2 regions of the Sphingobium sp. TA15 genome follow, and region 2 is predicted to be linked to the other one. Evidence: riboswitches for the same ligand, from Rfam matches in the RefSeq annotation. Region 2 holds a riboswitch; the other holds the start of a gene.
The links. Region 2 has a riboswitch for cobalamin ahead of Sj15T_RS18895 (cobalamin synthesis protein CobG). Riboswitches for the same ligand answer to the same signal wherever they lie in the genome.
Positions count from the first base shown of each region.

Region 1 (5,077 bases), on a different replicon from region 2:
CTGTTCAGCCAGGGCATCAACCAGTCGATCCGCGGCACCGACCAGGTGAACGCGATCATCAACGTCCACCTCGCCACCGGCCGCATCGGCAAGCCGGGCGCCGCGCCCTTCTCGATCACCGGCCAGCCCAACGCCATGGGCGGCCGCGAAGTCGGCGGCCTTGCCTCCAGCCTTGCCGCCCATATGGATTTCGCGCCGGAAAATGTGGAGCGGGTGGGCCGCTTCTGGGCCGCCCCCGCCATGGCCACCAAGCCGGGCCTGAAAGCCGTCGACCTGTTCCGCGCCATCAACGAAGGCCGGATCAAGGCGCTCTGGATCATGGCGACCAACCCCGCCGTCTCCATGCCCGATGCGGGCCGCGTGCGCGAAGCGCTGGAGGCGATCCCCTTCCTCGTCGTGTCGGACATCATGGCCGACACCGACAGCAGCACGCATGCCCATGTCCGCCTGCCCGCCGCCGGATGGGGGGAAAAGGACGGCACCGTCACCAATTCGGACCGCACGATCAGCCGCCAGCGACCCTTCCTGCCGCTGCCGGAAGAGGCGAAGCCGGACTGGTGGATCGTCAAGGAAGTCGCCCGCCGCATGGGATGGCGCAGCGCCTTCGCCTATGACCGGCCTGCGGACATCTGGCGCGAACATGCGCGCCTGACCGCCTATCGGAATGACGGGGAGCGGCTGCTCAACCTGCGCTCCCATGCGACCATCGGCAATGACGCCTATGACGCCATGGAGCCGTTCCGCTGGGGCGGCACGCCCTTCGCCGACGGTCGCTTCCCGACGCCGGATGGCAAGGCGCGACTGGTCCTGACCAGGCAGATGGAGGTTCAGGAGCCGCTGCGGGACTGGCCGATGACGCTCAACACCGGGCGTTACCGCGACCAGTGGCACACGATGAGCCGCACCGGCCTGTCTCCGAAACTCGCGCGCCATCGCGAGGAGCCGCAGGTCGAAATCCATCCCAAGGACGCCGAGGCGCTGGGCATCGTCGACCGCGATCTCGCCCGCGTCCAGACGGCGCAGGGCAACAGCATCTTCCGCGTCAGCCTGAGCGAAGGCCAGCGCCCCGGCGAGATCTTCACGCCGATCCACTGGACCGACCGGATGTCGAGCGGCGGCCGCACCGGCCTGCTCCCCCGTCCGCTGGTCGATCCGCATTCAGGCCAGCCCGGCTTCAAATCCACCCCGGCCAGCGTCGAGAAGGTCGCGACCGAGTGGAGCGGTTTCCTCATCCTGCGCGGCGATGAGCCGGCGAAGCTGCCCTGCCTCTGGTCCACCCGGATCACCGTTCCGGGCGGCGCGCTATACGAGATCGCCGGCAATGGCGATCCGGCCCGCCTCGACGCCTTCCTTCCGAAGGGCGACCGGGTGGAGGCCATGGACGCCTCCCGCGGCACCCGGCGCGTCGCGACCATCGGCGAGGGCAGGCTGAACGGCGTGCTGTTCGTGACGCGCACCGGCCTGCTGCCGTCGCGCGACTGGCTGATCGGCCAGTTGCAGGCAGAGGGGGTCGGCGGCTCCGTCCTCGCGGCGCGGGGGCCGGGCAGCCAGCCGGAAAAGGGTGCGACCGTCTGCGTCTGCTTCGACATCGGGTTGAACCAGATCGTCGCCGCCATCCGCGAGCAGGATCTGGTCGACGTCGCCGCCATCGGCAAGGCGCTGGGGGCGGGGACCAATTGCGGATCGTGCCGCCCCGCGCTCGCCAACATCCTCACCCGGACATCGCAGGAGACGCTTCATGCAGCCGAATGAGCTTATCGCCCCGGGCGAGGTCTGGCTGGTGGGCGCAGGCCCCGGCGATCCGGACCTGCTGACCCGCAAGGCCGAAAAGCTGATCGCGGCGGCGGAGATCGTCTTCCACGACGCGCTGGTGGGGCCGGGGGTGCTGGGCCTGATCCCGCAGGGCGTCGAGCGGGTCAGCGTCGGCAAACGCTCCGGCCGCCACAGCAAGGCGCAGGAAAGCATCAACGACCTGCTGCTGGCGGCGGCGAAGGCGGGCAAGCGCGTCGTCCGCCTGAAGGGCGGCGACCCCTCGGTCTTCGGCCGCTCGGCGGAGGAGATGGAGCATCTGGCGGAGGCGGGCGTTGCCGTGCGCATCTGCCCCGGCATCACCACGGCCAGCGCGGCGGCGGCGAGCGGCCATGCCTCGCTCACCCTGCGCGGCGTGGCGCGGGGGCTGACGCTGGTGACGGCGCATCTGAAGGCGGGCGAGCCGCTGAAGCTCGACTGGGAAGCGCTGGCCCGGCCGGGCGGCACGCTGGGCATCTATATGGGCCGCGCCGCTGCCGGAGAAATCAGCCGCTCCCTGATCGCCGCCGGGCGCGATCCGGAGACGCCGGTGATGGTGGCGGTCAATGTCTCGCTCCCCAATGAGCGGTTGATCCGGGGCAAGCTGTCGGCGCTGGCCTTTCTGGTGGCGACGATCAGCGACGAAGACCCGACCCTGCTGCTGATCGGAGAAGCGGTGGCGGGGACAAATCTCCCCGCCGACATGGCCGCAAGCGCCTCTATCACGGTCTGACGTACATCTCCTCCGTTCGGGCTGAGCCTGTCGAAGCCCTCTTCTTCTCCTCAAGAGAAGCCGAACCCTTGGACAGGCTCAGCCCAATCGGGGAAAAGTGAACCGCTCCAGATCCTCCGGCCGGTTGATATTGGGCAGCACGAACTCCGGCCGCTCCACGATCCGCGCCCCGACCCGCTCCAGCCAGCCATGGATCGACCGGCTATTCTCCTCGGCCAGATGCGCATCCAGCTCTCCCGCCAATGAAGCGGGCCAGAATCCGGCCAGTTGCTGCCCCTTCAGGATCGCCGCGCCATCCCCGATCAAGGCCTGCGCCAACCCGTCCGGATAGACCGGAACGTCGCACCCCGTCGTCAGCACCGCGTCATAACCCTGCGCCGCCGCATGATGCAGCGCGGCGTTCAGCCCCCCTAACGGTCCCATGTCCGCCGCCGGCCGGTCCGCCAGCCCGGTCATTCCCGGAACGTGCCGCCCGCAAATCACGACCGTCTCGACATGCGCGCCCAGCGCCGCCGCCGCATGATCCAGCAATGTCCGCCCATCGAGCATCGCCAAGGCCTTGTCGCTGCCGAAGCGGCTGGATCGTCCCCCGGCCAGAACCGCGCCCAGCAATCGCATTCCGTCCCTCCTCATGCCGCTTGGCATTGTCCTCGCTTTCCCTTATGGCGCGCGGCGCGGGCGGGGACAAACCCTCGCGCGCAAAGAAGATCGCGCCGGTGCCCTCAAAGGGCTGAAAACGGGAATGCGGTGCGGACGGGAAACCGTCCTATTCCGCGGCTGTCCCTGCAACTGTAAGCGGTGAGCGCGATGCACTTCGGTCCATGGACCGGCCACTGGACGCAAGTCCGGGAAGGCGTGCATCGCTGCATTGACCCGCGAGCCAGGAGACCTGCCGGCGCATGGTCGCTCTTGCCCTGGCCCAGGGGTTGGCCATGGCACGGTGTTTTCCGTCTGAGCGACGAAGCGGCGCAGGGCCGCATCGGTGCGGGGGAGGGCACTGGCGTCGACTTCCCCCTGCGCCGACCGCGATGAGCGGATGCCCTGAGCCATGAAGTCGCAGCGACGCTCAGGGAAACAGATATAATGTTGAAAGCCACCATCTCTCTTGCCGCTTTGCTCGCGGCCGCGCCCGCCCTCGCCGCCGATGATGACGAGATCATCGTCACCGCGCTGGGCATCGAGCAGCCCCGCGACGAGGTCGGCCAGGCCGTCACCGTCATCGACGCCGAAACCATCCGCACCCGCCAGAGCGTCAGCGTCGTCGACCTGCTGGCCACCACGCCGGGCGTGCGCTTCAACCGCAGCGGCAGCCTGGGCGGAGTGACCGGCGTTTCGCTGCGCGGCGCGGAAACGACGCAGACGCTGGTGCTGATCGACGGGGTCAAGGTCAACGACACCAGCGGCATCGGCGACATGTACGATTTCGGCAATCTGCTGACCGGCAATATCCGGCGGATCGAAATTTTGCGGGGGTCCAACTCCATCGCCTATGGCAGCCAGGCGGTCGGCGGCGTCGTCAACGTCATGACCGGCACGCCTGCCGCCGGTTTCGCGGGCAACGCGTCGGTCGATTACGGCTATAGCGACACGCTGAACGCCAAGGCGGACGTTTCGGGCGGCAGCGGCATCGCATCGGGCGGCGTCGGCATCGCCTATTTCAACACCGACGGCATTTCCTCCGCCGCCAACGGCGCGGAAAAGGACGGCTATGAGAATATCGCCGCCAATGCCAAGCTGAAGCTGGCCTTCACCGATACGCTCAGCCTCGACCTGCGCGGCTATTATATCCATGCCGATCTGGATACCGACAACGGCGTGTTGGACAGCACGGCGGACACTTCCAAATCCGATCAATATGTCGGCTATGCTGGGCTGAACCTGGCGCTGTTCGACGGCAGGCTCACCAACCGGGCGGCCGTGACCTGGTTCCGCATGGACCGCGACTATACATCCGCATTCGGCCCCTATGGCTATTCGGGCACCAATCTGCGCTTCGAATATGAGGGCGTCTATCAGCCGGTCGATCAGGCGAAGCTGGTCTTCGGCTATGAACATGAACGGCCCGATTACGACTTCTCCGGCTTCGGCTCGACCGAAAGCCACCGGGCCGATATGGACAGCGTCTATGCGCTGGCCATCGTGAAGCCGGTCGCCGGCCTGTCGCTGACCGCCGGCGCGCGGCATGACGATCACAGCCAGTTCGGCGGCGCTACCACCTTCGGCGCCAATGCCAACTACACGCCCAACGCCGGCGCGACCAATATCCGCATGAGCTATGGCGAGGGGTTCAAGGCCCCTTCGCTCTACCAGCTTTACGGCGCCGACGTCGGCAATGCGGGCCTGCGTCCGGAGCGGTCGAAAAGCTACGACATCGGCTTCGACCAAAGGCTGGACGGCGACCGGGCGATCCTGTCCGTCACAGCCTTCCGCCGCGATACGAAGGACCAGATCAATTACGACTATTCGATCGGCCTTTACGGCGGGTACAATAATCTGGACCGCACCCGCGCCAAGGGGGTGGAGGCGATGCTGGCTCTGAAGCCTGTCGATGCGTTG
Region 1 covers NZ_AP025355.1:2,136,487-2,141,563, reverse strand. Annotated here, with positions in the region: gene Sj15T_RS10650 (nitrate reductase) at 1-1,752, shown strand, start outside; gene cobA (uroporphyrinogen-III C-methyltransferase) at 1,739-2,521, shown strand; gene Sj15T_RS10640 (molybdenum cofactor guanylyltransferase) at 2,600-3,139, opposite strand; cobalamin riboswitch at 3,219-3,433, shown strand; gene Sj15T_RS10635 (TonB-dependent receptor) at 3,605-5,077, shown strand, end outside.
Region 1: it holds a riboswitch for cobalamin, as region 2 does, so the genes downstream of both, Sj15T_RS10635 (TonB-dependent receptor) here and Sj15T_RS18895 (cobalamin synthesis protein CobG) in region 2, are expected to answer to the same signal.

Region 2 (5,077 bases):
ACGGGGACAGGCCGGATCTTCCAGCATGTCGAGCAGGTGGAAGAGGGCCGTCGGCGCATTGCCGATCGCCACCAGCGCACCCCCCAGATGCGGCCGCCAGAGTTCGAGCGCGGCGGCGGACCGGGTGTTGGACATGCGCGCCGCCAGCGCGGGCACCTGCGGATCGTTCAGGGTGCAGAGGATCGGATTGGCGGCGGGCAGGCGCTTCAGGCTTATGCCCTCCGACACCATGCGGGCGTCGCAGAGGATCGGCGCGCCCGCCCGAAGCGCGGCGATGGCGGCGAGGGCGAAGGAGGGGGAAAAGCGGATATGGGTAGCGAGGTCGACCAGTCCCGCCGCATGGATCATGCGGACGGCGATTCGTTCCTCCTCGGTCGAGAAACGGGCAAGGTCGGCTTCGGCGCGGATGGTGCGGAAGGACTGCCGGTAGATGGCGGCTCCGTCGGTTTCGTAGCTGTGGGGCATCAGGGCCTTCCGAAAAGGGCGAGGATTTGTCGGGCGGTGAGGCCGGTCTTTTCCGGCGGCGATCCGGCGCGGGCGTTGCGCGACAGGTCGAAGCGGCCCTGCCGGCCGGTAAGGACCAGCTGGGCGGTTCCCTGGCGGGCGCAGCCCTTGGCGCAGCCCGAAACATGCAGCGATCCTTCGACAAGGGGCGCGAGCCGGGAAGCGAGGCCGCGGGTCTCGACGCTTGCCTGCGGGCATGCGGGCGCGCCGGGGCAGGCATCGATGCGCAGCAGGCCGTCCGGGGGGGCGTGACCGGCGCGTTGCGCGCCGCCTTCCAGGACCAGGCCGCGCCATGGCGTCAGGCGCAGGGCGGCGACGTTCCGTTTTCGCGTCAGCGCGATGAGGCCGTCGGCGTCAATCTGGCCGAAGGGGACGGCGTGGAACGGCCCGGATGCGCTGGCCAACACCTGGGAAAGCGCGCGGGAAGGCGCGGGCGCCATTTCAGCGGCCATCGGCAGCGGCGCGCCATGCCTGGCTGCGCGGCCCGATGCCGCGCCGCCCGTGGCAAGGAACCAGCGGGCAAGCGCGATCAGGTCGCTCGCCGCCGTTTCGACGCTTGTGGGCGAGCCCATGGGGCGTCGCTCCACCCGCAACAGCAGCGCGCCCGCCTGGCTTCGTTCGAAGCGAAAGTCGGCGGGAACCCCCGCGAGGCAGGGGGCAGGCCCCGCGTCGATGGCGATCCCGATCTTGGAGGGAAGCTGGGGCAGGTCGTCGAGATGGGCGATCAGGCCGAGCGCGATGCTTTCGCTGTCGTCGCCGGGCGTTGAATCCGGCGCGAGCAGGAAATTGCGACGCGCTTCGCGGGCCGGATCGGCATCGGCGAGGCCAAGGGCGACGAGCTGCCGGAGCAGCGGGCCGTGGCTTTGCTCCGTCACGCCGCGAAGCTGAAGCGCGGCGCGGTTGGTGAGGTCGATCAGGCCGTTGCCGTGAAGGCGGGCGGCTTCGGCAAGGGCGATGGCTTGCGTGACGGCGAGGCGGCCCTGCGGGGGACGGACCCGCACCAGCAGCCCGTCGCCCGCCATCATCGGGCGCCATGCCGTCGGACACCAGCCGCGAATGGCGGCGGACGATGCGCTGTGCGCGTCTGGCAACGGACTTCACCTCCCACATCGCAACGACGACCGGAGGATGCTTCCCCCAGCCGCATTCGTCGCCCGTGCGGAGAACCGAGCCGTGACCATCCCCTGGACCATGGCTAGAGCGACCCTTGCGTTCGGCAGGTCTCCTGGCTTGCGGGTCATAGCTTCGGCAGGGGCCTTCCCGGATCGCTCCAGTGGCTGGCCGCCCGCTCGGGAGGCCGTCCTTGCCTTGCTCGCCGCTCACAGTTGCAGGGACAGCCGCGGATTAGGGAGCATCCTCCCGCACCGCGTTCCCATTTAAGCCCCTTGCGGGGCACCGACGCGATCGATGGAGCGGGCATGGCCCGTTCCAAGGCTGCTCATAGGCGGAGAGGAAGGGAAAGGGAAGAGGCCTTCAATCCCCCGCATGCGGGAGGGGAATTGTCAGCGAGTCACTATCGTCGAATGCCAGTCCGTCCGATGTTCCCAGCCGCGCCTTTCCAGTTCCGGCGTCGCCTCCTCGCTGACCGGATAGCCCAGGCACAGCAGGCCAAGGCATCGCCAGTTTTCCGGAATGGCGAGCATCGCGTCCACCGTCGCACGATCCAGTATCGACACCCACCCCATGCCGATGCCGCGAGTCCGGGCGGCGAGCCAGAGCGTGTGGATCGCCATCACGCAGCTATAGCGCCGCGCCTCCGGCATGGTGATAGCGCCCAGCCTGTGGCCGGTTTCCGTGCCTTCGTCGCAATAGACGGCGAACAGCACCGGCGCTTCGCGCAGGCCGTGCAATTTCAGGCTGCGGTAGAGCCGGTCCTCCTCCCCCTCGTACATCTTGCCCGCCTTGGCGACCTGGGCGTCGACATGGACGGCAAGACGCTCGCGCAGGGCGGGCGTTTCGACGCGGACGAAACGCCAGGGCTGCGACAGCCCGACGGACGGCGCGCTGTGAGCGAGGGCGAGGAGCCGTTCAACCTCGCTCTCCTCCAGCGGATCGGTCAGGAAATGGCGCACGTCGCGGCGCAGGTGGACCAGTTCCTCGAAGGCGGCGATGTCGAAGGCGGTGCGTGTCAGAATTCGATTCCCGGCTGGGCCTTCACGCCGCTGCGGAAGGGATGTTTGACGAGGGTCATTTCAGTGACGAGATCGGCCGCCTCCATCAGCGCGTCGGGCGCGTTGCGGCCGGTGACGATGACATGCTTCATTTCGCCCCTGGCGGTCACGGCTTCCAACACCTCTTCGACCGGAAGATAGTCGTAGCGCAATACGATGTTGAGTTCATCGGCAAGGACCATGTCATAGGCCGGATCGGCGATCATGCGTTTCACCTCATCCCATGCTTCGCGGGCGAGGGCAATGTCCCGCGTCCGGTCCTGCGTGTTCCAGGTGAAGCCTTCGCCCATGGGCTTGAATTCGACATTGTCCGGAAACGCATCGAACACCCGTTTTTCTCCGGTGGTCATCGCGCCCTTCACGAACTGGACGACGCCCACCTTCCGGCCATGGCCGATGGCGCGGACCACCATGCCGAGCGCGGCGGTCGTCTTGCCCTTGCCCTTGCCGGTGTGGACGATCAGCAGGCCTTTTTCCTGCGTCTTGGTCGCCATGATCCTGTCATGCGCGGCCTGTTTCTTCTTCATCTTTTCGGCATGTTGTTCGGGTGTGCGTTCGATCATTGCGGGGCATCCTTGAGTTGGGAGAGAAGCATGGCGGCGCTGTTCGACCGGGGTTTCCAAAGGGCGCGGTCCAGCGCTTCGCGGAGGCGCGCGGCGGTCTCCCGCAGGGCTGCCGGATTGGCCTCCGCCATGAAGGCGCGGACCGCCTCATCCTCTATGAAAGCGGCGTGGACGGCGTCGAAATGATGATCCTTCACCGCATGGGTCGTGGCGGCGAAGGCGAAGAGATAGTCGACGGAGGCCGCGATCTCGAACGCGCCCTTGTAGCCGTGACGCATCATGCCCGCGATCCATTTGGGGTTGGTGACGCGGGCGCGGACGATGCGGCCGATCTCATCCTCCAGCGTGCGGACGACGGGGCGATCCGGGCGGCTGTGGTCGTTATGATAGCTGAGCGGCCTCCTGCCGGAGAGATGCTCGACCGCCGCGGCCAAGCCCCCTTCGAACTGATAATAATCATCGCTGTCGAGCAGGTCGTGCTCGCGATTGTCCTGGTTCTGGATCAGGGCGTCGGCCTGGGTCAGGCGCTTCGCGAAGAGGCTGCGTTCGGCATCGCCCTCCACGCCGCCGCCATAGGCATGGCCGCCCCAGTCGAGATAGACGTTCGCCAGGTCGGCGCGGTCGTGCCAGATCTTCTCGTCGATCATCGCCTGGAGGCCCGCGCCATAGGCTCCGGGCTTCGAGCCGAAGACGCGGCTGCCGGCGCGACGTTGAGCCGCCTTTTCGGGAATGCCCTCCGCGATCAACGCGGCGGTTTCAGCGCGATGGCGGGCTGCGGCGGGGTTGTCCTCTTCCGGCTCGTCCAGCGCCATGACGGCGCGGGCGGCGCTGTCGATCAGGTCGATCTGTTCCGGGAAGGCGTCCCGGAAGAAGCCGGAGACGCGGAAGGTCACGTCGACGCGGGGACGGTCCAGCTCCGCGATCTTCATGACCTCGAAACCGATGACGCGGCCCGAAGCCCAGTCCCAGCGCGGGCGGACGCCCATCAGGGCCAGCGCCTGCGCGATGTCGTCGCCGCCGGTGCGCATATTGGCGGTGCTCCAGGCGGACAGGGCGATGGCGCGGGGATAGTCGCCCTCCCGCTGGAGATAGTCCTGCACGATGAGGTCGGCGGAGCGCTGGCCGAGATTCCAGGCGGCGACGGTGGGTACGGCGCGGGTGTCGACCGAATAGAAATTGCGGCCGGTGGGAAGGACGTCCGGGCGGCCCCTGGTCGGCGCTCCAGATGGGCCGGGAGGGACGAAACGACCGTCGAGGGCTTTCAGGAGCGCGGTTTTTTCAGCTTCCCCGCAGGCGTCGACGCGGGGGGCGAGGTCTTGCTCGATCACGGTGAGAACCGCTGCGGTTCTTTGCAATGCCCAGTCGTCGTCCCCGCGAAGGCGGGGATCCATCTCCTGAATGTTCCGCTTGGGGCTGCTTATGGGAGATGGGTTCCCGCTTTTGCGGGAATGACGGTCCATCAGTTCAATGGCGTAGAGTTCGAGCCGTTCCACCGTATCCCCGGCGGTACGCCAGGGGGCAGAGGTGACGTGCCGGAGCGCTTCCGGTCGAGGGCCGGTCCATGGCGTCCCCATGATGCAGTCGAGCGGATCGAAGCCCAACTCAAGATCATCCGCCAAGGCGCGCAACAGTGATTGGCGGCCTTCGTCCAACCCTCTGGGGCAGCGGGCAAGGGCGATCAGCAGGTCGCGGCGGAGAGCGCCCTCCGGGCTGCGGGTGAAGACATGCAGCCCGTCGCGTATCTGCATTTCCTTAAGGTCGCACAGATAGTTGTCGATCGCTGCCAAGGCATCGTCTCCGCCTCCCTGCACCCCTGCATCCTTGTCCAACCCTTGCGAG
Region 2 covers NZ_AP025356.1:381,665-386,741, reverse strand. Annotated here, with positions in the region: gene Sj15T_RS18900 (precorrin-8X methylmutase) at 1-465, opposite strand, end outside; gene Sj15T_RS18895 (cobalamin synthesis protein CobG) at 465-1,529, opposite strand; cobalamin riboswitch at 1,702-1,919, opposite strand; gene bluB (5,6-dimethylbenzimidazole synthase) at 2,007-2,615, opposite strand; gene cobO (cob(I)yrinic acid a,c-diamide adenosyltransferase) at 2,633-3,238, opposite strand; gene cobN (cobaltochelatase subunit CobN) at 3,235-5,077, opposite strand, start outside.